DNA from 3 places in the Streptomyces sp. NPDC104371 genome. Region 1 is predicted to be linked to each of the others. Evidence: riboswitches for the same ligand, from Rfam matches in the RefSeq annotation. Region 1 holds a riboswitch; each other region holds the start of a gene.

Region 1 (10,169 bases):
GCGGCGCCCTGTGCCACCCGCGCGGCGACCAGCGCGCCGATGCCGGGCGCGAGGGCGCAGCCGAGGGAGGCGAGGGTGAACAGGACGACGCCCCAGCCGTAGGCGCGGCGGGCACCGGCGCGGTCGGCGAAGGCGCCTGCGGAGAGCATCAGGGCCGCGAACATCAGGGTGTACGCGTCCAACACCCACTGCAACCCGGTCATTCCGCCGCTGAGGGAGGTCCGGATCGCGGGCAGGGCGATGTTCACCGCCGAGACATCGATGGTGATCACCGTGAACCCGAGCAGCGAGGCGAGCAGGGCGACGCCCGCTCCCCTCGGTGCGGCTGGTCGGGTCTTGTCCGGTTCTCGTCCCCGGAGTTCGAGGTCGCGTCCGGGAGCGAGAGCGAGAGCGGGAGCGGCGGGCGCGGTACGCAGGACTGAGGACATCGTGAACTCCTGGGAGCGGTGGGGTAGTTGAAGATCACCGGCAGGTGATCGAGCGGCGGCGTCGCACCGCCGGGGCCGCGGCCCGGTGTCTCGCACCCCCTGGGCCCCGGCGGTGGCGCCGCCCGCTGCGAGATCGACTCTCCGCCTCCGCGCGGCAGTCAGGTAGACCGCGCCGTACCCGGGGTGCCGCGTTCCTGGCCCTGGCACACCCCCTCAACGCTCCCCATGCACCTGCCACAATGATCGGATGACAGCAGCAGCGGACGTGCGGGGCACCGAGCTAGGCAGGTATCTGAAGGCCCGCAGGGCTCAGGTCCGCCCGGAGGAGGTCGGCCTCCCGGCCGGGGCAGGTCTGCGCCGTACTCCGGGACTTCGCCGGGAGGAGCTGGCGGCGCTGGCCGGGGTGAGCGTCGACTACTACATCCGTCTGGAGCGCGGCCGGGAGACCAACCCCTCCCCCGCCGTCCTGGACGCCCTCGGCCGCGCGCTGCGGCTGCGCGGCGACGGGTACGAGCGCCTGCACGAGTTGGCGGAGCTGGCCTCGGGCCGCGTCGCCGAGCTGGAGGCCTGCTCGGACAACGTCGTCCGCGACTCGGTGCTGCGGATGCTGGAGTCGGTACGCCCACTGCCCGCCTACGTGGTGAGCCGCTACAACCGCGTCCTGGCCGGGAATCCGGCCGCCCGGCGGCTGCTTCCCGGGCTCTGGGACTGGCCGCAGGAGCAGCGCAACCTCACGCGCTATCTGTTCCTGCACCCGGTCGGCCGCACGCTCTACGAGCCGTGGGAGGAGACGGTCGCGTCCTCGGTGGCACATCTGCGCGCGGTCTCGGGCGCCGATCCGGACGATCCCGAGTTGACCACGCTGGTCGGTGAACTGGTGCTGAAGTCACCGGAGTTCGCTCGGCTGTGGGAGCGCTACGACGTCTGCGAGCGCGGCGGCGGGCAGAAGCGCTTCCGGCATCCGGGGGTCGGGCCGATGACGCTGACCTACGAGGTCATGCGCCTGGCGCGCACCGGGGGCCAGCGGCTGGTGGTCTACCAGGCGGCCCCCGGTACTCCGGACGAGAAGGCCATGCTCAGCCTGGATGCCGCCTCCTGAACGGGAGTTGACGCACCGCGCGGCCGGACGCCCCTGTGCGTGTCCGGCCGCCACGGCGTTCGCTACGCCGTCGGCTTCGTCAGCAGGAGTTCGGTGTTGTGGTCGGCCGCGGTCCCGACGAGCCCGGAGGGGTTGGCATAGGGGTCGTTGTAGGCGAGTTCGCGGTACAGGGCGGCGAGGCCGGGGTCGGAGGTGTCGCCGAAGTCCGTCTTGTACGGCGCCGCGGACTCGATGAGGGTGGTGAACAGCGAGAGGGTGCCGTCCTGGTTGTCGGCTATCTCGATGATCCGCGCGTGGTGCGGATAGTCCACGTGGGACGCGGTGTTGATCTCCCAGAAGGCGCGCTCGGGGACGGCGTGGCCGTGCGGGATGATCTGATTGGTGTGGGTGTGGCCGTTGACCCAGGCCACGACGTTCGGGAAGCGCTGGAGCAGGGCGACGAGTTCGGAGCCGCTGTGCCGGCCCTCGAACGGATGGTACGGGTCGGGCAGCAGGTTGCCCATCGTGCCGCTGGTGTGGTGGCTGAAGAGGACGACGAGGCGGTCGTCGGAGCCGCCGCGCACCCGGTTGCCGCTGGTGTCGTACCAGTGGCCGCTGTGCGACTTGAGGACCGACTCCAGCCAGTTGAGTTGCGCCGTGCCGATCGAACCGTCGGCCCATCCGGCCCTGTTGGTGGTGTCGAGGCTGATGCCGAGGACTCCGTCGGCGAGGTCGAAGGTGTAGTAGAGCCGACCGCTGCTGACCGAGTCCTGGGTGTAGCCGTGACCGACGGGGCCGGGGCCGGTGTACGCCGGGTTCAGGTGCGCCTGCGCGAACTGCGTCGGTGTGAACGGGCGGCGCCGCTCGTCCGGTGTGACCGTACGGATCGCGCCGCCGCCGGTCAGCAGCTTGGCCAGCAGGGTGACGGCCTGGGCCGGGTTGTGTTGCAGGGCGTCCGCGAGTTGGGCGGCGGTCGCCGAGTCGCAGCCCTCCACCTTGCGGGAACCGGTGTACAGGTCGTTCAGCAGGCCGAGGTCGGGCAGGGTGCCCTCGATGCTGTCGTCGTGGTTGCCGACCGTGGTGTACCAGGGGACGCTGAGGCCGGGCGCGTCGAAGGGGCGGATCGCACCGGCCAGGAAGCCGGGGATCTGCGGCAGGCCCTTGGCCTTGTAGGTGTCCTGGAGGGACGACTCGGGGTTCCAGTACTGGGCGCTGCCCGAGTTCTGCACGCCCTCGTAGCGGGTGAGGCTGCCGCTGTTCGGGGTGATCCGGCCGCCGCTCATGACGGTCAGGTACCAGTCGAGTTCGAGCTGCTCGTGGTTGTCGGTGTTGTCGCCCGTGGTCATCACCATGCTGAACGGCATGCCGGTGTACGGGCCTTGGCGCACCCGGTTGACGCGCTCGATGAGCGAGGAGGCGCCCTGCACGGTCAGCGCCTCCTGCGGCCGGTGCGCGCTGTCGATGAGGCTGGCCAGGTACTCGAACCGCACCGGGGACTCGGTGTCTGTCAGGTGCATGTCAGTGAATTGGACAAAGGAGGCGAGGCCGGTGCGCCGGTCGTCCCGGCCGGACGCCGCGCCCGCCACGTCGCCGCGCACCACCAGGGGCCAACCGGGGCCTGCCGCAAGGCGCTTGTACGCCCCGTCCCCCGTCGCCATCGCGGCCTGTTCGAGCGTCGTCCCCTCGATCCGTACGGCCCGCGCGGCCGTGAGCGCCAGCGCCCGGTCCCGCGCGAGCGCGCGACTTGGCGTCAGCAACGGCCACAGGGCGGCACCCGCGACTGCCGCGGACGCGCCCGACACGAACCGCCGACGACTGATTCCGCTCATGAATTCCCCTTGATCACGGCGGACTTGAGAGTCCCGCCCGCCTGCCCGACCACATCCGTCCGTCGTCAGACCTTACTGATGGGTAGAGAAGTGTCCAGGGGCCCCGAGCAAACTTCACGGAAACAGCGCGTGAGGGGGGAATCAGGGGTGGCGGAACCGTCGGTGGCGGCGGACACCGGCGCCGCGCGCTGAGTTCGCGCGGGCGCCGGATGTGCGTCACACCGTCGTTCAGTTCGCGGCGGGGGCGGTGTGCGGGGAACGCACCGCCGCGGCGCGGGGGTTGAGCAGGCGCTCCGCCAACTCACCGAAGAGCAGGCCGAATCCGGTCCACAGGACGGCTTGGATGGCCAGCGCCGAGAGCCGGAACCGCCAGAGCAGGGCGGCCGGGAAGTGCTGCGGCACCTCGTTGACGGCCGGGAGGAAGGCGTACGCCAGCCCGATCGCCACGACGAAGCCGGTCACGGCCACCACGGTGGCCCACCAGGTGCCGAGGCCCGGCGCCAGCCGCTTGCCCGCCATGGTGGCGGCGAGCGCGAGCAGGACACTGAGCAGCATCATCAGGAAGTACAGGGTGGTCCGCTTGCCGATGGTGTCGGCTTCGCCGACCGACGGCGGGTTGGCCGGGTACTTCAGGAACGGGACGACATAGACGGCGAGCAGCGCGCAGCCGGACAGCAGCAGCGCCGTCGCCCGTGGGGTGAGGCGGCCGACCCTGCCGAGCGCGAAGCAGTAGGCGAGGGCGGCGATGCCGCCGAAGGCGACCCCGTAGACGAGGACGCCGGTGGCGAGGCCCGCGGTGGACTGTACGGAGCGGGAGACCACCTCCATCTCGTGTTCATGGGCATGGGCATGGGCTTCCTCGAAGCCGATCGCCTGGTCGACATACGGTTCGCCGAGCAAGTAGGCGACGACCAGGGCGAGTACACCGGCGGCCAGGCCGGCGAGCATGCCCCGCACCAACAGGCTTCTTACAGTGGTGGAGTTCATGGGTGTGCGGCGTTCCTCGCGTCAGTGGCAGGGGAAGCCGAGGAGGTGGCGGGCGTCATGCACCCATTCATGGACGTCCGTGCCGCTGAACACGGAGGTGGCGCCCTGCTCCGCGCCCACGAAGTACAGCAGGACCAGCATCAGGACGCCGAAGAAGGCCGCCCAGGGAGCTATCGCCGTCAGCGGCAGCTTGGCGGGGAGTGCGGGTGTGGTGGATGTCGGCTGAGCGACGGTCTGCGCCATTGGCAGAGCCTCCTTGGGGAGTTCGCGTCCCATCTCGGTGCTTCATGGACGACGGCCACGGGTCTGACTCACGGGACACGTAAGGTGTCCCGCACACAGTGGCGCGACCGTGCCGGGTTCCCACCGGCTTCCGTCTCGCCGTCGTCGATATCGGACAGACCGTATCGCGACTCGCGCGCCTCGCCAAGACCGCGCTGACCTGGTGTGATCTTCGTTTCGGGGCCAAGGCGCAACAGGCCCTGATTCGTTGGTTTCCCGCCACCGTGACCGAAGGTGACCCACTGTTGGCGCAGCGTTCACCACGAGGTCTACCCCGGCGCGGTGTAACGCCCCTAGGGTCCTTGGAGGATTCGAAGGAAGGGGCCCATGGACACGTTCCCCGCAATCCGAGCTCGCGGAATCACCAAGTGTTTCGGTGACATCGTCGCACTCGACGGCATCGATCTGGATGTGGCGCAGGGCCAGATCCACGGCCTGGTCGGACCGAACGGCGCGGGCAAGACCACCTTGCTCGGCCTGTTGCTGGGACTGGCCGTCGCCGACAGCGGCCGGCTGGAGGTCCTGGGCACTCCGGTCGAGCGGGCGCTCGCCACCCCCGACGGTGTCGCGGGCTTCGTGGACGGTCCCGGTCTGTACCCCTCGCTCACCGCGCGGCAGAACCTCACCGCGCTGACCGCTCTGCGCGGCCTGGACGCGGGGCTGTCGGGCGTCGACGACGTTCTGCACCAGGTCGGGCTCACCGAGGTCGCCGACGACCGGGCCCGCGGCTTCTCGCTCGGCATGCGCCAACGGCTGGGACTGGCCGCGGCGTTGCTCACCCGGCCCCGGCTGCTGGTGCTCGACGAGCCGTCCAACGGCCTTGACCCGGCGGGCAAGAAGCATGTCCACGGGGTGCTCACCCGGCTGGCCGCGGAAGGCACCAGCGTGGTGCTGTCGAGCCATCGTATGGACGACCTCGAAGCGCTGTGTTCCGAGGTCACCATCATCGCCACCGGGCGCGTCGTCTTCTCCGGTCCGCTCGGCAAGCTGGCCACCGACCACCGTGAACTGGACTACCGGCTGCTGACGTCGGACCCGCGGGCCGCCCGCCGACTGGCCGACGGGACGGCCGGGGTGCGGGTCGTGGACGACGCCGGGGTGCGGCAGGACTCCGACCTGCTCGTCATCCGCGCGCTGGTGCCCGCTCTCGACGAACTGGTCGTGCGGCTCGTGGGCGCGGGCATCGCGTTGCGCGAACTGGCCCCCGTGGTGTCGCCGCTCGAGGCCGCGTTCCTCGCCCTCACCGAGCAGAAGGAGAACGGCAGTTGACCGCGACGCTCACCGCCGACAGAGCTGTGCGTGCCCCCCGCGTCCCGGTCGGGCGCGGCTACCGCTTCGAGTTGGTCAAGGTCGTCTCGCAGTGGCGCATCCGGCTGCTGGTCCTGGCCTGTTGGATCGCTCCGGCGGTGTTCGTCGCCGGGGTGAGTCAGCAGAGCACACTCCCCGTCGACACACTCTTCGGCCGCTGGATGCTCGCCACGGGGTGGGCCGGGCCGCTGGTGATCCTCGGCTTCGCGGGCACCTGGGCGCTGCCGCTGCTGACCTCGCTGGTGGCCGGTGATGTGTTCGCCTCCGAGGACCGGCTCGGCACCTGGCGTCATCTGCTGGTGGCGGTCCGCTCGCCGCGGCGGATCTTCGTGGCGAAGGCGCTGGCGAGCCTCACGGTCATCCTGGTGCTCGTGGCCGGGCTGGCCTGTTCCAGTGCGGTCGGCGGGCTGCTGACGGTCGGTCATCGGCCGCTGGTCGGCCTCGACGGTCATCTGCTGTCGGCCTCGGACGCCGCGGGCAAGGTCCTGCTCGCCTGGGTCTGTGTCCTCGGCCCGACCCTGGCGCTCGCGGCGATCGGTCTGCTCGGCTCGGTCGTGCTGGGACGGTCCCCGATGGGGCTGCTGCTGCCCGCGCTCGTCGCGCTCGCGATGCAGCTCGCCCAGATGCTGCCGCTGCCCGTGGCCGTCCGTCTGGCGCTGCCCGGGTACGCCTTCATCGCCTGGAACGGCCTGTTCGCGGAACCGGCCCAGCTCGGCCCGCTCGTGATCGGCATCGTGGTCAGCCTGGTGTGGGCGGTGGTGGCGACGGCGCTGGCGTATCTGCTGTTCCTGCGGCGGGACTTCACCAATCTGACCGACGACGGTCTGGGCCACCGCGCGCTCACCCTCGGCGTCGTGCCGCTCGCCGGGCTGCTGGCCGTGTCGGTCCCCGTCGTCGCGGCGGCGAGCGGGGCGTCGGGGTCGGGCATCGAGCAGGACAAGGTGGAGCGTTCGGTCGCCACGGCGTTCGCCCACCTCTATCGCATGCAGACCGAGCAGCTCCACCGTCCCGCCGTCACCGAGGCGCAGGTGCGGGCGTCGGCGGCCTGCCACAAGGGCAATGTCACGGCCGACGCGCGGGGGCCGGGCAACGACTGGCGCTGTGTCGTCTCCTGGCATCTGCCCGGCGTCGAGGCCCCCGGGACGGCCATCTACCAACTCGACGTCACCGCGGACGGGCGGTTCATGGCCGATGGCGATGGACCGAAGGAAGTGAACGGCTACTTCCTGGTGCGGACCCCGATCGGGGACGCGCCGAACCCGCTATGGCAGTTCGACGGCAATGTCGAGCTGCTCCCCACCTCGAAGGGATGACCCATGCAGGTAACACGCCGTCGTAGACGCGTCGGGAAGGAGTACTCCGGCCTTCCCGGTCGACGCGTCGGCCGCCGGACCCTGGTGACGGCCTGTATCACCGCCGGGACCCTCGTCGCCGCCGGTACCGCGATCGCGCAGACGCACCAGTTCGGCACCGACCAGGTCGGCCAGACCACCGCGCAGGGGCAGGTCGTCTCCAGCGACCAGTACATCGCCCCGTACGGCGAACGTCTGCTCATCAACAACGGCAAGATCATGTCGTCGTCCGTCAGCCCGGACGGCACCCATCTCGCGGCCTCGGTCACCGACGGTGGTTCGGCGCTGGCCATCATGGACCTGAAGAGCTGGAAGGTTCAGCAGCTCGTCGGCAACTCCGCGTCGTCCACGCCGCGCATCAGCGGCAATGACGTGGGGCAGGAAGGTCCGACGTACTCGCCCGACGGTTCGCAGCTCTGGCTGGGGCAGAACGACGGGTACACCCGGTTCACCGTGAACCCGGACGGCAGCGTCAGCGACCCGACGTCGATCAAGATCGCGGCCGACGGGCCCAAGCACGCGCTGGTCGGTGAGGCGGTGTTCTCGGCCGACGGCTCCACCGTGTACTCCGCGGTCAACGGCCAGAACCGGGTGGTCGCCCTCGACGCGGTGACGGGTGCCGTCCAGCGGAGCTGGAGCGTCGGCAACGCTCCACGTGACATGCTCATGATCGGATCCAAGCTCTACGTCAGCAACGAGGGCGGGCGTCCGGCCAAGCCCGGTGAGCCCACGATCAACTCGTACAACACCCAGGTGCCGGCCGACCAGGTGACCGCGGCCACCACCACCGGCACGGTCAGCGTCATCGACCTGGCGAAGCCGGACGCCGCCGTCGGCAGCATCGACGTCGGTCTGCACCCGACTGCCCTGTACGCCAAGAAGGGCGCGCTGTTCGTCACCAACACGGCCACCAACGACGTGTCGGTCATCGACACCCGTAAGAACAAGGTCGTGCAGACCATCGCCACCCAGCCGTGGCCCGAGGCGTCGGTGGGCTACGAGCCCGACGCGGTGACCCTCACGGACGACGGCCGTCTGCTGGTGACGCTCGGCCGGGCCAACGCGGTCGCCGTCTACCGGTACACCTCCGCGCAGGAGCCGGTCAGTTACGTCGGTCTGCTCCCGACGGACTACTTCCCCGCGGAGATCGCGACCGTGGGCAAGCAGATCGTGGTCTCCAACACCCGTGGGGTGGACGCCCGTCGCCCCAACAACCCCGCCGGGCACGGGACGCACGACACGACGTCGAGCCTTCAGCGGTTCACGCTGCCGAGCGATCGCGTCATCAAGTCGCAGACGGCCAAGGTGTTCAAGCAGAACGGCTGGAACGGCGACTCGGTCAAGCTGGCCAAGGGCAAGGGCAAGAAGAAGCCGGTGCCCGTGCCGGAGCGGATCGGCGACCCCTCGACGATCAAGCACGTCTTCATGATCGTCAAGGAGAACCGGACCTACGACCAGGTCCTCGGTGATGTCCCCGAGGGCAACGGCGACCCGTCGCTGGCGGAGTTCGGCGAGAACGTGACGCCCAACCAGCACGCGCTGGTGCGGCAGTTCGGCCTGTACGACAACACGTACGACATCGGCACGAACTCCGCCGAGGGCCACAACTGGCTGATGCAGGCGGACAACCCGGAGTACACCGAGTCCTCCGCTGGTGCCTACCAGCGCAGTTACGACACCGAGGACGACGCCCTCGGCCACCAGCGGACCGGCTTCCTGTGGACCGGCGCGCAGGCGTCCGGCAAGTCGGTGCGCAACTTCGGTGAGTTCCAGCAGTTCCTGACCAAGCCGTCGGGCGCGAGCTGGCAGAACCTGTACTGCGACGCCAAGAACATGGCGGCGACCGGGCAGGACACTGCCTACCCGCTCAACTCGTCCTCGCCGATCCCGTCGCTCAACGACGTGTCGGTGCACGGCTTCCCGAAGTTCGACACCAGCATCCCGGACGTCTACCGGTACGAGATCTGGAAGCGTGACTTCGAGCAGAACGGTCCGGCGAACCTGAACATGTTCTGGCTCTCCAGTGACCACACGGGTGGCCCGGCGAGCGGGCCCGCCCAGGTCGCGGACAACGACCTCGCCACCGGCAGGATCGTGGACAAGATCTCGCACAGCAAGTACTGGAAGGACTCGGCGATCTTCGTCCTCGAGGACGACTCCCAGGCCGGGCTCGACCACGTCGACGGCCACCGGGCCCCGATCCAGATCATCAGCCCCTGGGCCAAGCACGGCGTCGTCGACAGCCACTACTACTCCCAGATCACGATGATCCGGACCATCGAGCAGATCCTCGGGGTCCGCCCGATGAACCAGAAGGACAGCGCGGCCAGCCCCATGCGCGCCGCCTTCACGCAGAAGCCGGACTACACCCCGTTCACCGTGCTGCCCAACCGGACGCCGCTGACCGACGGGTTGAAGACCCCGCCGTCCTGCGGTGTGGACACCCCGGCGCCGCAGAACCCCTCGGCGGCGGCCGTGCCGTCGACCAAGGTCCCGGCGGACAAGCAGGACCTCGTGACGACGTGGGAGAAGTGGAAGTCGCAGCAGCGGCTGACCGGTCCCCACGCCGTGCCCGACTACGCGAACCCCGCGCAGATGAACCACTTCACCTGGTACGAGACGCACGGCTGGAAGAAGCCGTACCCGGGCGAGAGCAAGATCTTCGCACCGAAGGACGTGCCGGGCGCGTTCATCCCGTCGGCGGAGAACGACGGCTGACCCAGGACGAACGCACCGAGGGGCCCCTGGCCGGTGTCACCACCGGCCAGGGGCCCTTTCGCCCTTCTTGTCCAACTCCCTCTCGAGGCAGGTCAGTTGTTGGCGACGAAGTCGATGACCAGCCGGTTGAACTCCTCGGCGTGCTCGATCATGGCCCAGTGACCGCACCGGTTGAGCAGCACCAGTC
Region 2 (10,169 bases), on a different contig from region 1:
GGAAGCCGCCGCCCTCCTCCTCGTCCGGCTCCAGCACCAGTTCCAGCCTGACGGTGCCGCGTGCGACGTGCTCGAGCGCGGTGAGCGTGCCCTCGCGGACCGGGATCGAGCCGTAGACGATCCGTGAGTCGTCATAGGGCAGTTCGGCCGCCAGCGCCTCGCGCGGGAAGGTGCGGCAGAGCAGCACGCCGCCGTTCGCCCGCTCCCCCGGCGGCAGCGCCTGCGTACTGTGCGCGCCCAGGTCGTACGCGCCGGAGACGACGGTGGCCCGGCAGGAGCCGCACGTGCCCTGACGGCACGCGGCGGGCAGCGCGGCGCCCCACTCCGCCGCCGCCTCAAGGACGCTCTGCCCCGGCGCGCACGGGAACTCCAGCCGCTGCCCGTCGAAGGTGTGCAGCGTGACCGGGACGGCCCCGTCCGCCGCCTCCCCGGCGCTCCCGGTACGGGGCTCGGTGGCCGACGTCATGACGCGGACCTCTCCAGCGCCGCCGCGACGTCGATGGCCGGGTCGCCGATGGTGCGCAGCCCGAACGTGTCGACGAGCGCCGCCACCAGCCCCGGCGTGAGATAGACGGGCAGCGACGGACCCAGGTGGATGTCGCGGAACCCGAGCGCCAGCAGGCTCAGCAGCACGGCCACCGCCTTCTGCTCGGTCCAGGACAGGGCGAGTGTCAGCGGCAGTTCGTCGAGGCCGCACGCGAACGTGTCGGCCAACGCCTGGGCGATCTTGACGGCGGAGAAGGCGTCATTGCACTGGCCGAGGTCCAGCAGCCGGGGAATCCCGTCGATCTCGCCGAAGTCATGCCCGTTGAAACGGTACTTGGCGCAGCCCAGCGTCAGCACCACCGAGTCGTCCGGCGCCCCCAGCGCGAAGTCCCGGTAGTACTCACGGCCGACGGTGGGGCCGTCGCAGCCGCCGACGAGGAAGAAGTGCCGGATGGCACCCTGCCGTACGGCGTCGGTGACCTTGTCCGCGACGGAGAGCAGCGCGTCGCGCCCGAACCCGACCGTGATGAACCGCTCCTCCGGCTCGTCCGCGCGGAAGCCGGGCATCGCCTGCGCGGCCTTGATCAGGGCGGAGAAGTCGTGGTCCGCCAGGTGCCGCACCCCCGGCCAGCCCACGGGCCCGGTCGTGTAGATCCGTCGGCGGTACGCCGGGTACGGCTCGATGATGCAGTTCGACGTCATCAGGATCGGGCCGGGGAACTTCGTGAACTCCCGCTGCTGGTCCTGCCAGGCGCCGCCGTAGTTGCCGACCAGGTGCGGGTACGCCTTGAGCAGCGGGTAGGCATGCGCGGGCAGCATCTCGCCGTGCGTGTAGACGTTGATGCCGGTGTCCTTCGTCTGCTCCAGCAGCGCCGCCAGGTCCCGCAGATCGTGGCCGCTGACCAGAATCGCCTTGCCCGCCACCGGAGTTGTCCGTACGGCCGTCGGCTGCTGAGGGCCGAACGTGCCGGTGTTGGCGGCGTCGAGCATCTCCATGACCGTCAGGTTGAGCCGGCCGAGCCCGACCGCGCGCGCGAGCAACTCATCGGTGTCCGTGGGCTGTTCGGCCAGGTAGGCCAGCGCCTCCTCGACCCCGGCGGACACCTCGTCGCGCTGCTGCCCGAGCACGTGGGCGTGGTAGGAGTACGCGCAGATGCCTTTGATCGCGTACAGGTGCAGCGAGCGCAGCCCGACGACATCGGGGCCGACCGCGGAGAGCCCCGCGTCCACCCGGTACGAGGGCGCCTGCCGCAGCAGCCCGTCCAGATCGGCGGCGGGCTCCCACCGCGCGGGGCCGGTGAGGTGCTCGGGCCGCTGCCCGCGGGCCCGCGCGGCGTCCTCGTACCGGGCCCGCACCCGGTCGCGTACGGCCGCGGCCTCTTGGATCAGGGCGACGAAGCGGGTGGGGTTGAAGTTGACGTTGGTCAGGGTGGTGAAGACCGAGTAGAGGATGAAGGGCGCCGCCTCTTCGTCGGGAGCGCCCAGGGCGCGGGCCCGCGTCGCGTACTGGGCGATGCCCTTCACCGCGTGGATCAGTACGTCCTGGAGGTCAGCGGTGGCGGGATCCTTGCCGCAGTTGCCCAGCGGGCCCGCGCAGCCGAGCGTCTCACCGGTACGGTCGGCCTGTTCGCACTGATAGCAGAACATCCATGCTCCTTGGCAATGAGTGGTGTCCCCGTGGAGCCGACGCTAGGCCGATGCCACCGCCGTCTCCTTGACACAGATCAAGGAGGGAGCAAGGTGCGCTGTGGTGTCGGTCACCGCCCTCACCGCCATGCCAGCTTGTCCCGCAGGGCGGTCGTGTCGTGGAGCGCGATGCACCGGCCCCGCACGCTGATCAGGCTCTGGGCCGACAGTCCGTGCAGGACACGGGAGAACGTCTCCGGGGTGAGGTTCAGCCGCGAGGCGAGGATCTGCTTCGACACGGGCAGCCGCACCTGGTCCCGGCACTCCTCGTCGGTGGTGGCGTTGTGCAGGAGGAACCCGATGACGCGCTGCTCACCCGTCCGCAGCGAGTAGGACTCCACGTCCCGTACGAGTCGGCGCAACCGCACCGCCATGTTGCCGAGCATCCGGCGGGCGAACGACGGGTCCCGGTCGAGCAGTTCGAGCATCGCCCGGCCGGCGACCGCCAGCATCTCCGTACCGACCAGCGCCGTCGCGGTGACCGGGTAGGTGCTGCCGTCGAAGACCACCGCTTCCCCGAAGCTCTCCCCGGCCGACACGATCTCCACGACCTTCTCCGACCCGTCGCCCGTGGACACCGAGAGCTGCATCTGCCCGCCCAGGACGAAGAAGAAGCCCCGCACCGGATCGCCCTGATGGAAGAGCACCCGCCCGCGCGCCAGCGTCACGGAGGAACACCCGGCCGAGATCACCCCGAGCTGCTCGGAGGTGAGCCCGGCGAACAGCGGCAACCGGGACAGCAGCTCTCGCGCATCCACTCCGGCCCGCGGCGACATGCACCCTCCAACGCCCCATGCCCGGACACCCCGGGCCTTCCAGCCACACCCGCACCGACGCTACCGCCGGACCACACCCCGGCCGGAAGGGCCGTTGGTCCCCGGTACGCGAACGGGCCGCCTGTTGACGTGCGTTGGGGTCGGGCGGTCGCTCACGGGTGTCCCGCGGACCCGTCGCGGACCGCTGCCAGCCGCGCCTGCTCCTCCTCGACGATCTGGCGGGCCATCGTCGTGTCCGAGACGTCGACCGCGTCCGGCGTCGACTCGGCGACCGCGCTGCGCCGTGCGTACGCGTCGAACAGGCGGGTCTTGTTCTTCAGCATCTCCACCATCCGCTCGTCCACCCCGCGGGTGGTGAGCAGCCGGTGCACCCGGACCGACCGCACCTGCCCCATGCGATGGGCCCGCGCCACCGCCTGGTGTTCGATGGTCGGTTTGAGCTGTGGCTCACAGATGATCACGACCGACGCGGCCTGCATGTTGAGCCCCACCCCGGCCGCCTCGATCTGCGCCACCAGCACCGCATGACCGGGCACGGCGGCGAACTCGTCCACCGACCGCTGACGGCGCGCGGGCGGCACGCTTCCCGAGATCGGGCCGAACACCGGGCCGCCGCCCTTGCTCCGCGCGTCATCCAGCGTGTCCTTCACCGCCCCGAGGACATCCCTGAAGGCGGAGAACACCACCACCTTCAGCCCGTTCTCGGCGGCGTCCTCGACGATCTCACGCAGCCGGTTCAGCTTGGCCGACTTCTCGGGGCGCGCGTACGCCGCTCTGCGCATCGCCATGAAATTGCCCGCGCTCACGGCCTCGCGGTAGGCCTCTTCGTCCGACGCGCTGAACTCGTCCCACTCGTCCGTCTGCTGGAGCGCGGGCAGTTCGGTCAGGACGTCCTGCTGGTTGCGGCGCAGATAGACCGGGGCGACAGCCTTCCGGAAGGCCTGGGAACCGGCCACTCCGTCACGGTCACCGATGGCCTCCGCCAGGCGCGGCTGGAGAATCCGCACCAGGCTGCGGAACTCGGCGACCCGGTTCTCCATGGGGGTGCCCGTCATGAAGAGAACGCGTTCGCATCGTTCGGACCATTCCGTCACGGCCCGGGAGCGGCGCGTCTTCGGGTTCTTCACATAGTGCGCCTCGTCCACGACCAGCATCCCCAGCTCGCCGCCGCCGGGGACCGGGAAGCCGCGCAGGGCGTCGAAGGTGGTCACCGCTACGCCGCCCCTGCCCTTCCAGTCGGCGAACGCTTCCTGTCTGTCGGGGCCGTGCAGAGGCATCACGCGCAGCTTGCTGCGGGCCTCGATCTCGCGTGTCCAGTTGATCAGGACGCTGGCCGGGCAGACGACCATGAAGTGGCTCTGCCCCTCGGCAGCGAGATGCGCCAGCGCGGCGATGGCCTGGATGGTCTTGCCGAGCCCCATCTCGTCGCCGAGCATCGCCTTGCGTTGCGCCAGGACGAAGCGCGCGCCGAAGGCTTGGTAGCCGCGTAGCGACACCCGCCGGTGCGTGTCGTCGAGCGTCTGGTCACGGACCCGCTCGGCGACGTCGTCGGGCAGGAACCCCTCGACGGCGGCCGTGTCCGGTCTGCGGCCGGAGATCTCCGCGAGCAGGCTGTAGTAGTCGGCGGACCGCAGCTCGAAGTCGACCCAGGCCGCGGCCTCGGTCGGGGTACCGCGCAGCAGGTCCACCGAGGCCTGCGCGAGCAGCTCCGGTACATCGCCCCGCGCCGCCTCCTCGGTCAGCCCGCGAAGCTCCGCGACAGCCTCCAGCGCCCGAACTCGCTTGGCCTTCCCCGCCAGCAGCATCCCCAGCCGCCCGGCGGCCGGCTTGGCCTCGGCCAGCAGCGGACCGAGCCGCTCCGAGAGCGCCGCGGCCGTGTCGACGGCTCGCCGCGCGTCGGGGCCCGCTTCCACCAGCACCTGCAGGGCCATGACGAGTGCGGTGGTCCGCGGCTCCGGCCGGTCCACGTCGATGTGGACGGCGACGGCCTCCCGAACGGCATCGGCTATCTGACGTGCCGCCGCGATGACCTGATCGGCGGTCCGCTCCCCCACGCCGGGAATCTGCCGCAACCGGTAGGGACCGGCGTCGAGTACCTGCCGGACCGACCGCAGCCCGCTCCGCTCGACTTCCCCGAGCCTCAGCCGCCCCTCGGTGACCTCCTTCAACCGGGTCACCGGGATGGCGTCCAGCGCCTGTTCCGCCGCCGTGTCGCAGATCGGCTTCAGCGCCGCCCGAACCGCCTCGACGGCCCGCCCGTGGTCGTCGGCCACCGCCTGCGCCGCCTCGTACAGCCGCCCTCCCGCGGCAACCGCCTCCCGCTCACCGCGCCCCATCCCGCCCCGGCCCCTCTCGCCATGTCCCCGCGACCGTCGAAACCTATCCAACGCGTCCGGCGCACGCGCCAGCACCGGGGCGGGACGCGCTCCCCGAGGGCGGTACCCGTCCGACCGCACCAGAACTTAGGGTTACCTAAGTTTCACTCCTGACACAACATCTGGGATGCGCGCACTCGCCGAGTTCTAGATGTAGTGTTGGCGGTGCTGGTGGTTCGCCGGGCACTGCTGTGTTCGGCGTCGCAAGAGGGAACCCGGTGAGAGTCCGGGACTGCCCCGCAGCGGTGAGCGGTAACGACCGCCGTCATACGCACTGGGCCCGACGTACCGGGCCTGGGAAGCGACGGCCAGTAGGGGTCTCGTACAACACGAGACGCGCCCGCGAGTCCGAAGACCTGCCACCGGTGCGCACACCGGACAGCGGCGTGCGCGCTCCGAGGCCCCGAGGGAGGGCCAGGTGGCAGCCGCACGGATCCGGGCGAGGCGTACCGCGTATCTCCGCCGCCCCGGCGTCCCGTCGTACGCGCCGCGCCGCTCCTCCCCTCCCGGTCCTCGGACGGAGACGGGAACGAGCGAGAGGAGCCGGCGACCGATGAACGGTCTCGTGTATTTCTCCAGCGTCTCGGAGAACACCAAGCGCTTCGTGGAGAAGCTGGGCCTGCCCGCCACACGCATCCCCGTGCACCCGCACCGCGAAGGCATGCCCCGGGTCACCGAGCCGTATGTGCTGATCGTGCCGACCTACGGCGGCGGTGACCGCTCCGGAGCGGTCCCCAGGCAGGTCATCCGCTTCCTGAACATCGAGGCCAACCGGACGCTGCTGCGGGGGGTCATCGCCTCCGGCAACACCAACTTCGGCGCCGCCCACTGCCTGGCCGGCCGGGTGATCTCGGCGAAGTGCCAGGTCCCGGAGCTGTACCGATTCGAACTGCTGGGCACGGACCGCGACGTCCGCGCCGTGAGGGAAGGACTGCGGGAATTTTGGACACGACAGACGGCGGAGCGACAGGCGGCATGAGCACCCTCACCACGGCAAGCACGGCCCCCGCGGCCCCGCGCGAGTCGGTCGGCACGCGCAAGGACTACCACGCGCTGAACGCCCTGCTGAACATGTACGACTGCGACGGCCGCATCCAGTTCGGCAAGGACCGCGAGGCCGTCCGCCAGTACTTCCTCCAGCATGTGAACCCGAACACGGTGGAGTTCGGGTCGCTGAAGGAGAAGATCGACTACCTCATCGAGAACGACTACTACGAGGAGGCGCCGATCCGGCGCTACCGGTGGGAGTTCCTGGAGGACCTGTACCGGCAGGCGTACGCCCATGAGCACCGCTTCCGCACCTTCCTGGGCGCGTTCAAGTACTACACCTCGTACACGCTGAAGACCTTCGACGGCTCCCGCTACCTGGAGCGGTACGAGGACCGGGTCGTCGCCACCGCCCTGTTCCTGGGCGCGGGCGACGAGGCGCTCGCCTCCCGCCTGGTCGACGAGATGATGACCGGCCGCTTCCAGCCCGCCACCCCCACCTTCCTCAACGCGGGCAAGGCCCAGCGCGGCGAGCTGGTCTCCTGCTTCCTGCTGCGCGTCGAGGACAACCTGGAGTCCATCGGACGCGGCATCAACTCCGCGCTGCAACTGTCCAAGCGGGGTGGCGGCGTGGCGCTGCTGCTGACGAACCTGCGTGAGCAGGGCGCTCCGATCAAGAAGATCGAGAACCAGTCCTCCGGTGTCGTCCCCGTGATGAAGCTCCTCGAGGACTCCTTCTCCTACGCCAACCAACTCGGCGCGCGGCAGGGCGCGGGCGCGGTGTACCTGCACGCCCATCACCCGGACATCATGCGGTTCCTGGACACCAAGCGGGAGAACGCGGACGAAAAGATCCGCATCAAGACCCTCTCGCTCGGTGTCGTCGTCCCCGACATCACCTTCGAACTGGCCAAGCGCAACGCGGACATGCATCTATTCTCGCCGTACGACGTCGAGCGCGAGTACGGCAAGCCACTGGCCGACCTGTCCGTCAGCGAGCACTACGACGAGCTGGTCGCCAACCCCCGCGTCCGCAGGACGACGCTCAGCGCCCGCGAGTTCTTCAAGACGATCGCGGAGCTCCAGTTCGAGTCCGGCTACCCGTATCTGCTGTTCGAGGACACGGTGAACCGGGCCAACCCGATCCCGGGCTGGATCAACATGTCCAACCTGTGCTCGGAGATCCTCCAGGTCAACACGCCGAGCACCTACGACACTTCGCTCGGCTACGAGACCGTGGGCAAGGACATCTCCTGCAACCTGGGCTCGCTCAACATCGCCGCGGCGATGGCCTCCCCCGACCTCGGCGCGACCGTCGAGACCGCCGTGCGCGGCCTGACCTCCGTCTCCGACCAGTCGCACATCGACGCCGTGCCCTCCGTGGCGCACGGCAACGACCTCTCCCACTCCATCGGCCTCGGCCAGATGAACCTGCACGGCTACCTCGCCTCGCGGCACATCCACTACGGCAGCGAGGAGGCATCGACTTCACCGACATGTACTTCTACGCGGTCGCCTTCCACGCCCTGCGCGCCTCGAACCGGATCGCGAGCGAACGCGGCACCGCCTTCGACGGCTTCGAGAAGACCGCGTACGCCGACGGCTCCTACTTCGACAAGTACACGGAGCGGGTGTGGGAACCGGCCACCGAGCGGGTCCGGGCGCTGTTCGCCGACGCGGGGATCACCCTGCCCACGCAGGCCGACTGGCGCGAGCTGAAGGAGTCCGTGCGGGAGCACGGCATCTACAACCAGTATCTCCAGGCCGTGCCGCCGACCGGCTCCATCAGCTACATCAACGACTCGACCGCCTCCCTCCACCCGATCGCCTCGAAGGTGGAGATCCGCAAGGAGGGCAAGCTCGGCCGCGTCTACTACCCGGCGCCGCACATGGACAACGACAACCTGGAGTACTTCCAGGACGCGTACGAGATCGGCTACGAGAAGATCATCGACACCTACGCGGCGGCCACCCGACACGTCGACCAGGGCCTGAGCTGCACGCTGTTCTTCCGGGACACGGCCACCACGCGCGATCTGAACAAGGCGCAGATCCACGCCTGGCGCAAGGGCATCAAGACGCTCTACTACATCCGGCTGCGCCAAGAGGCCCTGGAGGGCACCGAGATCGAGAACTGCCTGTCCTGCACCCTGTGACGCCAGTCGCCCGCACTCTCCCGGAAGCACGCACCATGACCACGACCCCCGCCCCGCTGACCGAGCTGTCGGTCACCCCGCCCGCCTACCGCCACGACCCGGCCGCCCGGCTCCGCCCGGTCAACTGGAACCGCGTCACCGACGAGAAGGACCTGGAGGTCTGGAACCGCCTCACCGCCAACTTCTGGCTGCCGGAGAAGGTACCGCTCTCCAACGACGTGAACGCCTGGCAGCAGCGGCTCACTGCAGCCGAACGCACGCTCACCATGCGGGTGTTCACCGGTCTGACCATGCTCGACACCGTCCAGGCCACGGTCGGCGAGATCGTCCAGATCCAGGACGCCCGCACCGAGCACGAAGAGGCCGTCTACACCAACATCGCCTTCATGCAGGCCGTGCACGCCCGCAGCTACTCCTCCGTCTTCTCCACCCTCTCCAACACCCCGGAGATCGACGACGCGTACCGCTGGGCCGTGGGCAACGACGTCCTCCAGCAGCGTTGCAAGACGGTCCTGAAGTACTACTACGGCGACGACCCGCTGAAGCGGAAGGTCGCCTCCACCCTGCTGTCGTCGCTGCTGCTGTACGCGGGCTTCTACCTCCCGCTGCACTTCTCCACCCACGCCCTGCTCACCAACACCGCGGACATGATCCGCCTGATCCTGCGCGACAAGGCCGTGCACGGTTACTACTCCGGCTACAAGTACCAGCGCGGCCTGGAGAAGCTCGACGCCTCGGGGCAGGAGGAGATGCGGACGTTCACGTACGACCTGCTGGAGGAGCTGTACCAGCTCGAACTCCGGTACTCCGGCGAGCTGTACGAGCCGCTCGGGCTGATGGACGATGTCGCCGTCTTCGTCCGTTACAACGCCGACAAGGCGCTGATGAACCTCGGTTACCCGGCCCGCTTCACCGCGGACGAGACCGAGGTGAACCCGGAGATCCTGGCCGCGCTGTCCCCCGGCGCGGACGAGAACCACGACTTCTTCTCCGGCTCCGGCTCCTCCTACGTCATGGGCAAGGCGGAGGACACCGCCGACGACGACTGGGACTTCTGAGAGGCTGACATGTCCGACAAACCCAGCGTTCCCGCTCCCCCTACGGCATCCGGCCCGTACGACTCATGCGTACTGCTCAAGCACGGTGAGATCTTCCTCAAGGGCCGCAACCGGCACCGCTTCACCGAGCGGCTGCACGACAACCTGCGTCTCGCACTGCGCGGGATCGGCGGCTCCACGTGGATCAAGACCGCCCAGAACGTGACCGTACTGGGCGGGCAGGTACCCCAGGAGGCTCTGCTGGAGCGGGCGCGCAGAGTCATCGGCTTCAACTCCGTGGAGCCGGCCGTGCGGGTGCCCAGCGAGCTGGACGCCATCACCTCGGCCGCCCTCGACGCCCTGGGCGGCACCCGGGACGGCGCCACGTTCGCCGTGCGGACCAAGCGGCGGAACAAGCGGTTCCCGCTGACCTCGTCCCAGGTCGACGCGCACCTCGGCGCCCGAGTCCTGGCACAGTTCCCGGGGCTGCGCGTGGACCTCGCCCGGCCGGACGTCACACTGGCGGTGGAGATCGACCACAAGGAGACGTATCTGTCCTGGCGGCGGCTCCCCGGCCTGAGCGGACTACCGGTCGGCTCCAGCGGCCGTGCTCTGGTGCTGCTGTCCGGGGGCTACGACTCGCCCGTGGCCGCCCACCGGGCCATG
Region 3 (10,169 bases), on a different contig from region 1:
GGCCAGGAAGCCCGCAGGTCCCTGGCCGTGCGCCGGCGCGTCGGTGCGCTGTCGTACCGGTGGCGCCGGTCGCTCAGAAGTCCTCGTCGAGGTCGACGGTGCCCTCCACCGCGACCTGGTACGCCGAGGGGCGCCGCTCGAAGAAGTTGGTCAGCTCCTGGACACCCTGCAACTCCATGAAGGAGAACGGGTTCTCGGAGCCGTACACCGGGGCGAAGCCGAGACGCGTGAGGCGCTGGTCGGCGACGCACTCCAGGTACTGCCGCATCGACTCGGTGTTCATGCCCGGCAGACCGTCACCGCACAGGTCGCGCGCGAACTGCAGCTCGGCCTCGACGGCCTCGCGGAGCATGTCCGTGACCTGGTCGCGCAGTTCGTCGTCGAAGAGGTCCGGCTCCTCCTTGCGGACGGTGTCCACGACGTCGAAGGCGAAGCTCATGTGCATCGTCTCGTCACGGAACACCCAGTTGGTGCCGGTGGCCAGGCCGTGCAGCAGACCCCGGCTGCGGAACCAGTAGACGTAGGCGAAGGCGCCGTAGAAGAACAGGCCCTCGATGCACGCGGCGAAGCAGATGAGGTTGAGCAGGAAGCGGCGGCGCTCGGCCTTCGTCTCCAACCGGTCGATCTTGTCCACCGAGTCGATCCACTTGAAGCAGAACTCGGCCTTCTCGCGGATCGAGGGGATGTTCTCGACCGCCGCGAAGGCCGCGGCGCGGTCCTCCGGGTCGGGCAGATAGGTGTCGAGGAGGGTCAGATAGAACTGGACATGGACCGCCTCCTCGAAGAGCTGCCGCGACAGATACAGCCGCGCCTCGGGGGAGTTGATGTGCTTGTACAGCGTCAGCACGAGGTTGTTCGCCACGATCGAGTCGCCCGTCGCGAAGAACGCGACCAGCCGGCCGATCAGATGCTGCTCAGCGGGCGTGAGCTTCGCCAGGTCGGCGACGTCCGAGTGGAGGTCGACCTCCTCGACGGTCCAGGTGTTCTTGATGGCGTCCCGGTAGCGCTCGTAGAAGTCGGGGTAGCGCATCGGGCGGAGCGTCAGCTCGAAGCCGGGGTCGAGCAGGTTCTTGGAGGAGTGGGTGGACATTACTGGCATGCCTCGCAGGACTCGGGGTTCTCAAGGGAGCAGGCGACGGCGTCGGGGTCGGCGATCTGCTGGGCGGGGAGGGTGGCCTGGGCGCGGGCCGCGCGGGCGATCCGGGTCGCCGGGCGCGAGCGCAGGTAGTACGTCGTCTTCAGACCCTGCTTCCAGGCGTAGGCGTACATCGAGGAGAGCTTGCCGATGGTCGGCGTCTCCATGAAGAGGTTCAGCGACTGGGCCTGGTCCAGATACGGCGTGCGGTCGGCGGCCATGTCGATCAGACCGCGCTGCGAGATCTCCCACGCCGTGCGGTACAGCGTCCGTACGTCCTCGGGGATCCAGGCGAAGTCCTGCACCGACCCGTTCGCGTCGCGCAGCGCCTCACGGGTCCGGGCGTCCCAGACGCCGAGGTTCTTGAGGTCCTGCACCAGATACGAGTTGACCTGGAGGAACTCACCGGAGAGGGTCTCGCGCTTGAACAGGTTGGAGACCTGCGGCTCGATGCATTCGTACGCACCCGCGATCGAGGCGATGGTCGCGGTCGGCGCGATGGCCAGCAGCAGCGAGTTGCGCATGCCGACGGTGGCGATGCGCTCGCGCAGCGCCGCCCAGCGCTCGGGCCAGGTGGGCGTGACGCCGTAGTGGTCGGGGTGCAGCACACCCCGCGCGGTACGGGTCTTCTCCCAGGCCGGCACCGGGCCGCTGCGCTCGGCGAGGTCGGCCGAGGCCTCGTACGCGGCGAGCATGACGCGCTCGGCGATCCGCGTGGACAGGGCCTTGGCCTCCGGCGAGTCGAAGGGCAGGCGCAGTTGGAAGAAGACGTCCTGCAACCCCATGGCGCCGAGGCCGACCGGGCGCCACCGGGCGTTGGAGCGGGCCGCCTGCTCGGTCGGGTAGAAGTTGATGTCGACGACCCGGTCGAGGAAGGTGACGGCGGTACGGACGGCGGAGTCCAGCCGCTCCCAGTCGAGTTCACCCGCCGCGGTGTCGACGAACGCGCCCAGGTTGACGGAGCCCAGGTTGCAGACCGCCGTCTCGCCGTCGTCCGTGACCTCCAGGATCTCCGTGCAGAGATTGGAGGAGTGGACGACATGGCCCGGCTCGGCCGTCTGGTTGGCGGTGCGGTTGGCGGCGTCCTTGAACGTCATCCAGCCCTGGCCGGTCTGCGCGAGGGTACGCATCATCCGGCCGTACAGCTCACGGGCGGGCATCGTCTTGCGGGCGAGACCCTTCGCCTCGGCCGCGCGGTAGGCGGCGTCGAACTCCGCGCCCCACAGGTCGACCAGCTCGGGCACGTCGGAGGGCGAGAACAGCGACCACGGCTCGTCGGCGGCGACCCGGCGCATGAACTCGTCCGGCACCCAGTGCGCGAGGTTGAGGTTGTGGGTGCGCCGGGCGTCCTCGCCGGTGTTGTCGCGCAGCTCCAGGAACTCCTCGATGTCCAGGTGCCAGGTCTCCAGATAGACCGCCGCCGCGCCCTTGCGCCGACCGCCCTGGTTCACGGCGGCGACCGAGGCGTCGAGCGTCTTCAGGAACGGGACGATGCCGTTGGAGTGCCCGTTGGTGCCGCGGATCAGCGAACCCCGCGAGCGGATACGGGAGTACGACAGCCCGATGCCGCCGGCGTGCTTGGAGAGGCGGGCGACCTGGTGGTAACGCTCGTAGAGGGAGTCCAGCTCGTCCTTGGGGGAGTCGAGGAGGTAGCAGGACGACATCTGGGGGTGCCGGGTACCGGAGTTGAAGAGCGTGGGGGAGGAGGGCAGGTACTCCAGCCGGCTCATGAGTGCGTACAGCGCCGCGACCTCGTCCACGGCGTGGGCGGTGTCGTCCTCGGCGAGACCGGAGGCGACGCGCAGCAGGAAGTGCTGCGGGGTCTCGATGACCTTGCGGGTGATCGGGTGCCGCAGCAGATAGCGGCTGTGCAGGGTGCGCAGGCCGAAGTAGCCGAAGCGGTCGTCGCCGGCGGGGTCCACGAGCGCGTCGAGGCGGTCGGCGTGGAGGCTGACGAACGTGGCCGTGCGGTCGGCGATGAGCCCTTCCCGGTGCCCGACGGCGATGGACTCCGTGAAGGACGTGACCTGCTGCGAGGCGGCCTCGGCGGCGATGGAGAGCGTCAACAGCCGTGCGGCGAGCCGGGAGTAGGCGGGGTCCTCGGAGATGAGCCCGGCCGCGGCCTCCGTGGCCAGCTCGCGCAGCTCCGCCTCGTCCGCCCGCGCGGAGCGGCCCCGCAGCGCGGCGGCGGCCACCCGGCCGGGGTCCGCGTCGGGGAGGTCGGCGGTCAGCTCGGTCAGGGTCCGCAGCAGGGCGGCACCGGGACCGTCGGTCCCGTCGGTCGCCGCGAGTGTCGCTGAAGCCGGTTCGGCTGGCGCGATGGTCACGTAGGGCTCTCCCTCGCTCGGCACGGGGCCTGGCAGAGGGCGGAGGCGGGCTCACGAGCGCGTGCGGGCGCGTCGCGTCCACCGGCCCATTCCACGAGGCCCGGACGTCAGGGCGCCCGGACCGGACGGTCGGGCGCTGCTGTCGGCAGGTCCTCGGACTGGACCTCGTACACCACCCCGTCCGGGGACGGAGGCGTACAAGTACACCGTTGCGGGACAGTTCCGGATTCGCACCGGATTCCCCTGCGGCGACAGCGAGCACGAGCATACATCTTGTGCCGGGTCGCCATGCCACCACCACATGTTGTGGCTGTATGGGTCGTAGTGGATCAGATAGCCCATGGCCTCGGGGCATGTCAGAGTGTCAACGCATAGGTGAGAAGGGTGACGTCGGTGAGTTCGGGGACGGGGTTCCAGTCGCGGTCGGGGGTGCGCGTGAAGCCGAGGCGGGTGTAGACACGGTGGGCGGAATGCATGGTGCGCTGGGTCGACAGGACGAGGCGCGCACAGCCCGGGACGGCCCGTGCGCGGTCGACACAGGTGCGTACGAGAGCCTCGCCGATGCCCCGGCCGCGCGCGTCACGGGAGACCGCGAGCATGCGTATCTCGGCCTCCCGGGGCCCGGCGATGTCGGCCATGGGGCCGCCGGAGGGGACGAAGGTCACGCCGCCGAGCACCCGGTCGCGGTCGACGGCCACCAGCACCTCGGCGGTGGCGGCCCGCGCGGCCACGTCCCGCAGCACGCCGAGGTAGGGGTCGCTGTCCCCGAAGTCGAGCAGCCCGTCCTGGAGGTAGGCCTGGGCGGTGATCTCCCCGAGGGGGCCGTACTCGGCGGCCTGCGCCCGCCGGATCAAGATGTCCATGGGGTCAGTGTGCGGGACGGGGTCAGTGTGCGGGACGGGCGCGACAACGGGCCGCCGGATGTCCGTCCGACGGCCCGCGATCGGGTCACGCGCGCTGTGCGCTCACCGCGTGCTCAGTGCGCCGCCTCCGTCAACTCGGCCTGGACGCCCGGGTCCCCGGCGTCCGCCGTGTAGTCCTCCGGCTTGGTCTCGTCGACCCCCTCCGGGGCCTTCAGCGCCCGCAGGACGACCGTCACGACCACCGTGACCAGGATGTTCAGCACGAAGGCCGTCAGGCCGATGTAGCCGATCTCGCCGATCCCCGGGATCTCCTTCGACGAGCCGCCGAAGTGCTTCTGGGTCGGGGAGGCGACGCCGTACGCGGCGACCGTGCCGTACACCATGCCGACCGCCCAGCCCGCCAGCAGCGCCCAGCGGTGGAACCAGCGGGTGAACAGGCCGCCGACCAGCGCCGGGAAGGTCTGGAGGATCCAGATACCGCCCAGGAGCTGGAAGTTGATCGCCACGGTCTTGTCCATCGTCAGGACGAAGACCAGGGCGCCCACCTTCACCAGCAGGGACACGAGCTTGGAGACCTTCGTCTCCTGCGCCGCCGTGGCGTCCGGCTTGATGAAGTCCTTGTAGATGTTGCGGGTGAACAGGTTCGCCGCCGCGATCGACATGATCGCCGCCGGGACCAGCGCGCCGATGCCGATCGCCGCGAAGGCCACGCCCGCGAACCAGTCCGGGAACATGTCCTCGAAGAGCTGCGGAATCGCCAACTGGCCGTTGTCCACCTTGATCCCGGCGGCGATCGCCATGAACCCGAGCAGCGCCAGCAGACCCAGCATCAGCGAGTACAGCGGCAGGATCGTGGTGTTGCGGCGGATCACGTCACGGCTGCGCGAGGACAGCGTCGCCGTGATCGAGTGCGGGTACATGAACAGCGCGAGCGCGGAGCCGAGCGCGAGCGTGGCATAGGTCCACTGACCGCCCGCGGCCGGGACCACCCCGCCCGCACCCGTCGACGTGAACTTCTCGCCCGCCTTCGCGAAGATCTCGTCGAAGCCGCCCAGCTTGATCGGGATGTAGATGATCGCCACCGCGATCACGATGTAGATCAGCGTGTCCTTCACGAACGCGATCAGGGCGGGGGCCCGCAGACCCGAGGAGTAGGTGTACGCGGCGAGCACACCGAAGGCGAGCAGCAGCGGGAGGTCCTTCACGAACCAGTTCGCGTTCTCGCCGCCGCCCACGCCCATCACGTCCAGCACGGCCTGGATGCCGACCAGTTGGAGGGCGATGTACGGCATCGTCGCCAGGATGCCGGTGATCGCCACCGCCAGGGACAGGCCCTTCGAGCCGAACCGGCCGCGGACGAAGTCCGAGGTCGTCACGTAGCCGTGCCGGTGCGAGACCGACCACAGCCGGGGCAGGAAGGTGAAGATCAGCGGATAGACCAGGATGGTGTACGGCACCGCGAAGAAGCCCGCGGCACCGGCCGCGTAGATCGCCGCCGGGACGGCGACGAACGTGTAGGCCGTGTAGAGGTCGCCGCCGAGCAGGAACCACGTGACCCAGGTGCCGAACGACCGCCCGCCCAGGCCCCATTCGTCCAGGCTGTGCTCGTTCTCCGCCTTGCGCCAGCGCGCCGCGAGGAAGCCCATGACCGTGACGGCCAGGAAGAAGAAGATGAAGACGCCGAGAGCGACGCCGTTCACGTCGTTCTTCACTGCGACGCACCCCCCTTCCGGGAGGCGCGGGCGCGCTGGTCACGCTGCCAGAGCTGGTAGGCGAGCACCGTCAGGACGGTGGAGATCAGCACCCACGCCATCTGGTACCAGTAGAAGAAGGGGATGCCGATCAACGTGGGGTCCGTCTTGGCGTAGGAGCCCACCCACAACATCGCCACGAAGGGCGCTACGAGGCAGAGTGCGATGACGACGCGCAGGGGCGTCACCATCGGCTCTCTGCTCCCATCCGACTGATCCGACATGCGGGGGCTCCACTTCCTGCTGATCACCTGTGTGATGGGCAGGAAATGTAGGTGACGGGGTGGCGGAGGGGAAGACCTTGTCCGCAGTTCGGTCCCGCGTATACCGGTTCGGCAACGGTCGGCCGCCCGTGGTTGTCAGCCCGTGTGTCGGTCCTGGTGTCAGCCTCTGTCCCTGTGTGTCAGCCCCGGTTGTCCCTGTGTGTCCGTGCCTGTGCCGGTCAGTCCTGGGGCCGCTTGAGCCGTGCGACGAACTTGTAGCGGTCCCCGCGGTACACGGAGCGGACCCACTCCACCGGCTTGCCCTCCTGGTCCAGCGAGTGCCGGGAGAGCATCAGCATCGGCAGGCCCACGTCCGTGCCGAGCAGGCCCGCCTCGCGCGGGGTGGCCAGCGAGGTCTCGATGGTCTCCTCGGCCTCCGCGAGACGGACGCCGTAGACCTCCGCGAGCGCCGTGTACAGGGAGGTGTACTTGACCAGCGAGCGGCGCAGCGCCGGGAAGCGCTTGGCGGACAGATGCGTGGTCTCTATGGCCATCGGCTCGCCGCTCGCCAGGCGCAGCCGCTCGATCCGCAGCACCCGGCCGCCGGCCGAGATGTCGAGGAGCCCGGCGAGGGTGTCGTCGGCGGTGACATAGCCGATGTCCAGCAGTTGCGAGGTCGGTTCGAGGCCCTGGGCGCGCATGTCCTCGGTGTAGGAGGTCAGTTGGAGCGCCTGTGAGACCTTCGGCTTGGCGACGAACGTGCCCTTGCCCTGGATGCGCTCCAGCCGCCCCTCCACGACCAGTTCCTGGAGGGCCTGGCGCACGGTCGTGCGCGAGGTGTCGAACTCGGCGGCCAGGGTGCGCTCGGGGGGTACCGGGGTGCCGGGCGGCAGCGTCTCCGTCATGTCGAGCAGATGCTTCTTCAGGCGGTAGTACTTGGGTACGCGCGCGGTGCGGACGGTCGGCCCGCCCCCGCTCTCCGCACCGCTGACGTCGGTGGTCATGCTCTGCCTTCCCGGCTCCGTACGCCGAAGCGGCCGACCGGCCGTCGGCCACGGCTCCATCGTGGCACGGCTTCATGGGGGAGCGATCCGCCGAGGATCCGCTCGCATGGTCCGCGCTCCCGGCCACGCGGCCGTGGATCCCTTCTGTATACCGTCGGCGGCTCTTGCTGGTCTAGTCCACAGCGCCCGAAGGGGGCCGGACGGACCGTGGCCGGTGGGCCCGCCGGGCGGCGGTCGGCGGGCTCACCGATTTCGCCGGACCCATCCGCAAAGGTCCTCGCATATCAGGATTCCTGCTTAAAGGTCCTTGCATATGTAGGTCCCATAACGGACCCCTGGAGCACCCTGAACGCCCTTGACACGCCTATTGGTCTGGGCCAAGCTCCCCGTACTGGTCTACACCATTGGTCCAGTCCCGGCCCCATGGGCGGTGTGCGCTGACACTACGACCGTCGCTCAACCGCGGGGAGGCAGGGGGGTTTGTGGCATCCCTGAGGAGGGTGGCGTGAAGCGCAAGCTGGTAGCCGCGATCGGTATCGCGGGCATGATGGTCTCCATCGCGGCGTGCGGGGACAGCGACGGCAAGTCCGGGGGCTCGGACGCCAAGGAACTCACCGTCTGGCTGACGGTCGACGCCCAGAACAACTGGCCCGCGCTGGTGAAGGCCGCCGACGACGCGGTGATCAAGAAGCACCCCGGCCTCAAGATCAAGCACGAGTACTACGGCTGGCCGGACAAGAACACCAAGCTCGACGCGGTCCTCGCCACCGACAAGGCGCCCGACGTGGTCGAGATGGGCAACAGCGAGATGCTCGGCTACATGGTCAAGGGCGCCTTCGCCCCCGTCGACGCGGCGAAGTTCGACAACTCCGCCCAGTGGCTGGACGGCCTCAAGACCTCGGTGACCTACGAGGGCAAGACCTACGGGGTGCCGTACTACGCCGGTGGCCGCGTCGCCACCTGGCGCAAGGACGTGGCCGCGGCGGCCGGCGTCAAGGCGACCCCGACGACGTACAAGGAACTGACCGCCGCCCTGGACAAGATCCAGAAGAAGGAAGGCGACAAGTTCAACGCCTGGTACCAGCCGACGCGCGACTGGTACGCCGCCATGTCCTTCGTGTACGACGCGGGCGGCTCCATAGCCAAGGAGGAGGGCGGCCAGTGGAAGGCCAACCTCTCCTCGGCCGAGTCCCTCAAGGGCCTCACCGCGTTCAAGAAGGTCATCGACGACTACATGCACGGTGACAAGACCAAGGACGAGTCCGACCGCTACATCGTCTACGGCCAGGGCAAGTCTGGCATGATCTTCGGCGCCGCCTGGGAGGGCGCGACCTCGGCCGATCCGAAGAACGACAAGACGGGCAAGCTCAAGGACAACCTCGAGAGCTTCGTGATGCCCGGCCCGTCCGGCAAGAACATCCCCGTGTTCCTGGGCGGTTCGGACCTCGCGGTCCCGGTGAAGTCCACGAAGCAGGACCTGGCCGCCGAGTGGATCAACGCCCTCACCGGCCCCCAGGGCCAGAAGGGCCTGATGGCCAAGGGCAACCTGCCCAACAACAAGACCGACCTCGCCACGCTGAAGAAGGACCCGGCGACGGAGGTCCCGGCCACCGCGGCCGAGTCCAACTGGTTCGTCCCGATGGCACCGGGCTGGGGCCAGGTCGAGAAGGCGCAGATCCTCCAGACCATGCTCCAGGAGATCGGCACCGGCAAGAAGTCGGTCGAGGCCGCCGCGAAGGACGCGGACACCGCGATCGACAAGGTCATCAACACCAAGTGACCCGCGCGCGGGGCCCCGTCCGGCATCTCCCGGACGGGGCCCCGCCTCCCGCACGACCGCGCCGGGCGGCCCCGCCCGAGGCGGTCGTGCGGGGCTCTGCCGTCGTACGACCTGAGGGACGCTGAGGAGCGCACCATGAGTGCCGCAGACACCACCACCCCTGCCAAGGTGCCGCCGCCGCGGCCCGCGCCGCCACCGGACGTCCCCGAACAGCCGCGCCAGAAGCGGCGATCGGCGGTGACCGCGGCCCCCTGGGCGCTGCTCGCGCCCTGTCTGCTGATCCTCGCGCTGGTGATGGGCTATCCGCTGGTCCGGCTGGTCACCCTGTCCTTCCAGACGTTCGGCCAGTCGCAGCTCTGGGGCTTCAAGCCCGCCGAGTCGGCCGGCTTCGCCAACTTCACCCATGTGCTGGGCGACAGCGGGTTCTGGGCGGTCGTCCTGCGCACGATCGTCTTCGCCGCCGGTTCGGTGATCTTCACCATGGTCATCGGCATGCTGATCGCGCTGCTGCTCCAGCGGGTCTCCGGCTGGGTGAAGACCCTCGTCAACATCGTGCTCGTGGCCAGTTGGGGCATGCCGATCATCGTCGCGACCACGGTCTTCAAGTGGCTCTTCGACTCGGACTACGGCGTCTTCAACGCGCTCCTCAGCAAGCTGCCCGGCGTCGACATGATCGGCCACAACTGGTTCGCGAGCGGACCGGAGGGCCTGCTGGTGATCATGCTCCTGGTGGTCTGGGGCGCCGTCCCGTTCGTGGTCATCACCCTCGGGGCGGGCCTCACCCAGGTGCCCAAGGAGCTGGAGGAGGCGGCCCGGCTCGACGGCGCGGGCGCCTGGGGCGTCTTCCGCCATGTGACCCTGCCGATCCTCAAGCCGATCATCGTGATGCTCACGACGCTCTCGGTCATCTGGGACATGGGGGTCTTCCCGCAGGTGTTCGTGATGCGCAACGGTCACCCCGAGGCCGAGTTCCAACTGCTGACGACCTATTCGTACGACAAGGCGTTCGTGGTCAACGACTACGGCCAGGGCTCCGCGATCGCCCTCGTCACCGTGGTGCTGCTGCTCGGTGTCGTCGCCGTCTACATGCGCCAGATGCTCAAGAT

What was found. Region 1 has a riboswitch for cobalamin ahead of ACZ60T_RS12585 (CbtB domain-containing protein). Riboswitches for the same ligand answer to the same signal wherever they lie in the genome.
Region 2: another riboswitch for cobalamin. It lies ahead of nrdI (class Ib ribonucleoside-diphosphate reductase assembly flavoprotein NrdI); the one in region 1 lies ahead of ACZ60T_RS12585 (CbtB domain-containing protein).
Region 3: another riboswitch for cobalamin. It lies ahead of ACZ60T_RS08030 (ribonucleoside-diphosphate reductase subunit alpha); the one in region 1 lies ahead of ACZ60T_RS12585 (CbtB domain-containing protein).

The regions. Positions count from the first base shown of each region.
Region 1 is NZ_JBVJNF010000003.1:415,285-425,453, reverse strand. It holds gene ACZ60T_RS12605 (MFS transporter) at 1-428, opposite strand, end outside; gene ACZ60T_RS12600 (helix-turn-helix domain-containing protein) at 676-1,527, shown strand; gene ACZ60T_RS12595 (TIGR03767 family metallophosphoesterase) at 1,590-3,335, opposite strand; gene ACZ60T_RS12590 (CbtA family protein) at 3,564-4,322, opposite strand; gene ACZ60T_RS12585 (CbtB domain-containing protein) at 4,344-4,565, opposite strand; cobalamin riboswitch at 4,602-4,723, opposite strand; gene ACZ60T_RS12580 (ABC transporter ATP-binding protein) at 4,932-5,873, shown strand; gene ACZ60T_RS12575 (ABC transporter permease) at 5,870-7,225, shown strand; gene ACZ60T_RS12570 (bifunctional YncE family protein/alkaline phosphatase family protein) at 7,229-9,982, shown strand; gene ACZ60T_RS12565 (alpha/beta fold hydrolase) at 10,075-10,169, opposite strand, start outside.
Region 2 is NZ_JBVJNF010000002.1:645,694-655,862, forward strand. It holds gene ACZ60T_RS08750 (2Fe-2S iron-sulfur cluster-binding protein) at 1-466, opposite strand, end outside; gene hcp (hydroxylamine reductase) at 463-2,133, opposite strand; gene ACZ60T_RS08760 (Crp/Fnr family transcriptional regulator) at 2,253-2,948, opposite strand; gene ACZ60T_RS08765 (DEAD/DEAH box helicase) at 3,101-5,284, opposite strand; cobalamin riboswitch at 5,479-5,701, shown strand; gene nrdI (class Ib ribonucleoside-diphosphate reductase assembly flavoprotein NrdI) at 5,877-6,302, shown strand; partial or broken gene nrdE (class 1b ribonucleoside-diphosphate reductase subunit alpha) at 6,395-8,466, shown strand; gene nrdF (class 1b ribonucleoside-diphosphate reductase subunit beta) at 8,502-9,524, shown strand; gene thiI (tRNA uracil 4-sulfurtransferase ThiI) at 9,534-10,169, shown strand, end outside.
Region 3 is NZ_JBVJNF010000002.1:476,487-486,655, reverse strand. It holds gene ACZ60T_RS08035 (ribonucleotide-diphosphate reductase subunit beta) at 74-1,099, opposite strand; gene ACZ60T_RS08030 (ribonucleoside-diphosphate reductase subunit alpha) at 1,090-3,462, opposite strand; cobalamin riboswitch at 3,590-3,737, opposite strand; gene ACZ60T_RS08025 (GNAT family N-acetyltransferase) at 3,819-4,325, opposite strand; gene mctP (monocarboxylate uptake permease MctP) at 4,439-6,037, opposite strand; gene ACZ60T_RS08015 (DUF3311 domain-containing protein) at 6,034-6,300, opposite strand; gene ACZ60T_RS08010 (GntR family transcriptional regulator) at 6,519-7,283, opposite strand; gene ACZ60T_RS08005 (extracellular solute-binding protein) at 7,789-9,063, shown strand; gene ACZ60T_RS08000 (carbohydrate ABC transporter permease) at 9,199-10,169, shown strand, end outside.